Linked DNA regions of Simiduia agarivorans SA1 = DSM 21679. The protein of the gene in region 1 interacts with the protein of each later gene in a pairwise test. Links are inferred from orthologs where the notes say so. Each region holds a gene or a part of one and is shown on either strand. Other genes may lie near its edges.

The links.
Region 2: the proteins of M5M_RS17470 (region 1) and mrcB interact in binary tests that used the Escherichia coli proteins (3 or more experiments, as listed by UniProt). The link is inferred for Simiduia agarivorans SA1 = DSM 21679 from one-to-one orthologs.

Annotation. Positions count from the first base shown.
Region 1 is NC_018868.3:3,915,302-3,918,217, reverse strand. It holds M5M_RS17470 (peptidoglycan D,D-transpeptidase FtsI family protein), read right to left. Parts: upstream 2,356-2,916; coding sequence 646-2,355; downstream 1-645. Other genes in the region: rsmH (16S rRNA (cytosine(1402)-N(4))-methyltransferase RsmH), read right to left, coding at 2,717-2,916; ftsL (cell division protein FtsL), read right to left, coding at 2,352-2,642; M5M_RS17475 (UDP-N-acetylmuramoyl-L-alanyl-D-glutamate--2,6-diaminopimelate ligase), read right to left, coding at 1-646. UniProt on the Escherichia coli protein: Essential cell division protein that catalyzes cross-linking of the peptidoglycan cell wall at the division septum. Required for localization of FtsN.
Region 2 is NC_018868.3:2,095,258-2,098,301, forward strand. It holds mrcB (penicillin-binding protein 1B), read right to left. Parts: upstream 2,650-3,044; coding sequence 352-2,649; downstream 1-351. Other genes in the region: M5M_RS19500 (tetratricopeptide repeat protein), read right to left, coding at 1-364; M5M_RS09380 (adenosine kinase), read left to right, coding at 2,772-3,044. UniProt on the Escherichia coli protein: Cell wall formation. Synthesis of cross-linked peptidoglycan from the lipid intermediates.

The DNA of each region.
Region 1 (2,916 bases):
GATGAAAGTCCAGGTGATCGCGGGTGAGATTGGTAAATACCGCGGTCTGTACAGGTACAGCAGCCACTCTGTTTTGGGCCAGCGCATGAGAGGATATTTCGACTGCCAAATGGCGTGCATGCTGGTTGCGCAAATCGCGCAGGATACGTTGAAATGACACTGCATCCGGCGTGGTCATGCCGGTATCCCGCAAAGGCTTACCTATCAGCCCATAACCCATCGTGCCCATGACCGCCGCGCGCTCACCCAGCGCGTGATACAAACGCGCTAACAACTGTGTGCAGGTGGTTTTTCCATTGGTCCCGGTCACACCGATAGTGTGCAACTCCTGACCGGGCAAGCCGTAAAAGCGGGCAGCGATTTCACTGGCCTTGGCACTCAAGGCGTCAATCACTACCGCGTTTTCCGGCAGCGCTGCGGGCAGGTCATCCGCCTGCTCCACCAGCACCGCAACGGCCCCGGCCTGTAACACCTGATCCAGATAACGAATCCCGTGCTCACGGGTACCCTGCATGGCCAGAAACACATAACCGCTGTTCACTTCACGGCTATCCAGCGTCACACCAGTAACAGATATTTCCGCCAGGGACGGTGCCAATGCGCATTCAGGCAGCAAATGTTTGAGCGCTACAGACGGAGTTGTCATCAGTGTCTGCCTCCCCGTGCCACTTGCTGTGTCATCACCGGCGGCACCTGAAGCGTGCGCAAGGCACTGTCTGCCACCCGTGCAAACACAGGTGCCGCCACGTCGCCGCCAAAATACTTACCCGCACCCGGCTCATCAATCACCACGACAACGACCAGACGCGGATCATCCGCAGGCGCCATGCCGGCAAACAATGAACGGTAGCGGCTGGCCTCATAACCATTGGGTCCGACTTTATGGGCGGTGCCGGTTTTGCCGGCGACAGGGTAAGTTTCCAGATTGGCACGCACAGCCGTACCGCCCGGCTGAACCACGGTTTTCAACATGTCGACCAGCTGCCCGGTATAACGCGGCTCTACAACGCGCTCGCCGTCCTGCAGTGCGTCCAGACGCAGAATGCTCACGGGCTTTTTCACACCGCCCGCAGCGATGGTCGTGTAGGCCTGGGCTAATTGCAGAGCGGTCACAGTAAGACCGTATCCAAAGGCGTAGTTCGCCTGAACAATCGGTTGCCAACGCGTGTAATTAGGCAGCTGGCCCGCACTTTCACCCGGGAAGCCCGAATCGGTCACCTGACCAAAACCCAGCCGCGCATACATATTGCGGATCATTTCAGGCTGCAGCTTGAGCGCAACCTTGGTCAATCCAACCTGGCTCGATTTGGTAATGATTTTGGTCACATCGATGGTGCCGTAATTGACCGGATCGAGCAGCGTTTTCTTGCCCACACGAATGTAGCCCGGCGACGTCTCAATGGTGGTATGCGGAGACACCGTACCCGCTTCCAACGCCGTCATGATAGTAATCGGTTTAACCGTTGAGCCCGGCTCAAACTGATCGGTGATGGCGCGGTTGCGCAATGCCGCCGGGGTGAGGTTGGTGCGATCATTCGGGTTGTAGCTGGGCTGATTTGCCATCGCCAGTACTTCACCGGTACCCACATCCATCACCACAATTGAACCTGCTTTGGCCTGGTGTGCCTGCACCGCCGCTTTCAGCTCGCGATAGGCCAGGTACTGCAAACGCAGATCGATGGATAAGGCCAGATCTTTACCCGACTCGGCCGACTTCAACAGCGCCACTTCCTTGATATTGCGGCCCTTCAGATCGCGTAACACCTGTTTCGAACCTGCGTGCCCTTCCAGCCAGGCATCGTAGGCCAGCTCGATACCTTCCTGCCCCCGCTCATCCACATTGGTAAAGCCCACCAGGTGCGAGGTAACTTCTGCTGCCGGGTAATAGCGACGGTATTCCTGTTCAGCACTGACACCGGGAATATCCAACTCCAACACTTTGTTGGCGTCCTGGGGTGGCAGGTGTCGCTTGAGGTAGATAAATTCACGCGTCGCATTGGCTGCCAGGCGCTGACGCAATTGAGACGGCTTAATGGCCAGCGCTTTGGCCAATTGATCAACCGACTGATCGGGCACTAATTTTGGGTTGGCCCACAAAGAGAGAACCGGCGTGCTGACCGCCAAGGGCTCGCCATTGCGATCGGTAATCACGCCGCGGTAGGCGGCGATGCGCTCTTCGCGCAGAGTGCGGGCTTCACCCTGGTTCTGCAGGAATTCAAAACCTTTCTCTTCACCCGGCAATACCTGAACGCGAGCGAGATGAGCCAGCAGCAATCCGGCCAGCAGCAGCAGCACCAACACCACAAACACCAAACGCCAGCGCGCCAGTTGGTGATTCGCCTGCGGCCGTTTCATGGCGTCACCATAACAATATCGCTCGGCTCGGGCAGACGCATACCGAGTTTTTTATGCGCCAGATTTTCCACCCGACTGTAGGCCGCCCAGGTGCTTTGCTCCAGCAAGTACTGACCGCGCTGGATTTCCAGTTCCTGCGCTTCGCGTCGCAGGGATTCAAGCTCAAAAAACGACAGACGCGCCTGGTGAGTGGCACCCACTACCAGTAACGCGGACGCAGTCACGGCCAACCACAGCGCTACTACCACTGCAATTAACAGGCCTTTCGGCTGCGTTGTATTTGCCATTGGATTTGACACCCAATTGCCCCTTTTGTCGTTGTTAGCTCAAATGATCAGACCAACAGTCTGACCCACAGGCCTCAGCCCAGTTTTTCTGCGCAGCGCATAACCGCACTGCGTGAGCGCTGATTTTCATCGAGCTCACGGGCACTGGCCTTCACCGCCTTACCCAGACTCTTCAGCGTCTTCGTTATCTGACTTTCCATCACCGGCAACCCTTTGGGCAGCTGCGGTCCGCGCTCTTTATCACGGATAAATCGTTTGACCAGGCGATCCTCAA
Region 2 (3,044 bases), 1.8 Mb from region 1 along the record:
CCGTCAGGGTTTCATCCGAACCACTGTAACGCAAGCCCAAACGCGCGAAATTGCGCGCCTGGTCCCGGTTTCCAAGCGCATCGTAGGCTTGCGCCAGAAGCAGGTATAAATCGGCTGCATAGCGGTTAGACCGTAAACCGCGCTCGGCCAGGGAGATTGCGCGCCGGTAATCGCCCTGCTGAAAGGCCGCATCGGCCGACCGGGCATAGGCGGTAACGGCATTCTGCGTGGGTGCTTTTGCAGGTGCCGGGGCAACCGGAGCCGGTTCCGCCGCCGGCTCGGTCTCGGGCGGCAACGCCGGTTCCGGTGCGGACGCACAACCCACCATCCACAACAGCACAAACGCAATAATCAGTCTTGCCACAGCTTTTTCCACCAGTGCATCAGCGGGTTCTGCACCCATTCACAGTCGGCCTTGCCGGACGGTGCCTGACCGTAGCTATAGGGAATCAGGCGGGCAAAGCGGCAATTTTCACCGCTGGCCTGGCCGCTTCTTTCGTCCGTCCAGTAATAGGTTACCCCCGCCGGCGGGGGCGCATCCAATCCTCGGGTGTCGAGGCCGGCCACAATCTCGCTCCAGATTGGCAGGGCACCAATGGAGCCGGTCAGGGGCGTGGTGCCGTTGTCGTCCCGCCCGACCCAGACCGTGGCCACGTGTTCGGCGCTGAAGCCCGCAAACCAGCTGTCCCGCTGATCATTGGTGGTGCCGGTTTTACCCGCCACATCCAACGAAGCCGGTAGCTGGCGATAGGCCGCCTTGCCGGTACCTTCGCGCATGACCGACCGGAGCGCATAGTGCAGCAGAAACACCGACTGCGCATCAAAGCGCTGCTCCACCGCCAACGGGTAGCGCGACAGCGGTTTGCCGCGTTGATCGGTCACCTCCAGGATCGCGCGCAATGGCGAGTAAAACCCGTCGGCTGCGAGGGTGTGATACTGCTCGGTTACCGCCAACGGCGACATGTCCACAGCCCCTAACAGCATGGCCGGTACGCGCGGAACGCGAGCCTCGCCCCCCATGCGCTCCAATGTGCGCGCAACCTGATTCAGCCCCAACTGCATCCCCAGACGCGCGGTGGCCTGGTTGTAGGACTGGGCCAGCGCCTGGTAAAGCGGTACCTGGCCATGGCTTTCACGGTCGTAATTAGTGGGCGCCCACTCACCGTCCGGCCCAGCAACCCTGACGGGCTCGTCACTGATCCGGGTGGCAAGCTGATACGCCGGACTCTGCTCAAAGGCCGCCAGATAGACAGCCGGCTTGGCCAACGAGCCAATGGGCCGGCGGGCGTCGAGCGCGCGATTGAAGCCCGCCAGCGAGGGCGTGCGATCACCCGCCAGGGCCAACACTTCGGCACTGCCGACACGCGCCACCACTACCGCGCCCTGCAAGCTGCCGGCGGCCAGACCACGATCCCGCTCAACCCGTTTGAGAGAGGATGCAAGGGTTGTTTCCACTTGGTTCTGTACGCCGGTTTCGAGTGTCGTAAATACCCGCAAGCCTTCGCTTTGCAGGTCATCTGCGCTGTAATCACGCCTGAGCTGGCGTTTTACCAGGTCCAGAAAATTGGCATAACGGGTTATCGGTTCCTGATTCGGCGCCGCCACCCGCAGCGGACGCTGGCTTTCAATCTTGTATTGACGGTCATTGATCAGACCCGATTCGTGCATGATGCCCAACACCAGGTCGCGCCGGTCTTTCGCGCGCGCCGGCGAACGCCAGGGGTTGTAGTAGCTGGCGCCCTTCACCAAGCCCACCAGGAGGGCAATCTGGTCGATACCGAGTTCGTTCAGTGGCCGTCGGAAATAATGCTGCGACGCCAACCCGAACCCATTGATGGACTTGGCCCCCTGCTGCCCCAGATACACTTCATTGAGGTAGGTTTCCAGAATTTCTGCCTTGCTGTAATGCACTTCCAGCAGCAGCGCCATGATCGCTTCCATGCCTTTGCGGCTCAGGCTGCGTTCATTGGTGAGATAGAAATTTTTCACCAGCTGTTGGGTGATGGTACTGCCGCCCTGGGCGACACCACCGGCTTTGACATTGGCCCAGAGTGCACGTCCGATGGCGCGGATCGACACGCCCTGATGATCGAGAAAGTGTTTATCCTCAACCGCTAACAGTGTTTCGCCCAGCAAAGGCGGAATGTCCTGCAAACGCACCAACTGGCGGTCTTCCTGATGCGCCGGGTAAATGCCACCGATTTTTTCAGGCTCCAGTCGCAACAGGTTGCCACCGGTCAACCGCGTTATTTGGTCTCCGCTGAAAGTCAGATCCCAACGCGCCGGCGGCTCGGCCTGATCCCAGAATTCAAAACCGCGGCTGTTGATGGCGAATACCGTCTGCGCGCCCAGGCGCCGACGCTCGAATTGCCCAGGGCCGGACAAGGTCGCCACCGGCTGATAACCCAGCGTTTTGAGCTGAGCTTCAAGTCTGGCGGGCGCGAGTGGCATACCCTCGTAAACTTCGAACGGGCGCGCGTACACATGCGCGGGCAAGGCCCATTTACGGCCCTCAAATTTGCTGCGCACCTGGATGTCCAGCAGCACCACAGCCACCAGCCCCAGCAGTGCCGACAACGCCAGCAATCGCCATAGCCACGCACGCCAGCTGGTCCTGCTCGCTCGACTTCGCGCCCGCCGTTTGGCCATTACTCTTCCCCGTATTGCTCCCGCTCAGACTGCGGCAGTGTAAACAAGCCACCGACCATAGTCAGCATTAGACTTGCAGCGCCCGAGTCGGGATAATTGCGCTTTTGTTTCCGGGACGTGGCATGAAACACTTGGATATCTATGGCGTGGGCGCCGCATTGGTGGACACCGAAATCAAAGTCTCAGACCAGCAACTGCTGGACTGGGGCATACAAAAAGGCGTCATGACCTTGGTTGATGAGGCCCGTCAGACCGAGCTGCTCACCGCCATGGGCGAACACCTTGCCGGCGCCGAACGCGCGTCTGGCGGTTCCGCCGCCAACACCATCATCGGCGCGGCCTGGATGGGTGCAAAAACCGGGTATGCCTGCCGGGTGGCGGACGATGACAACGGC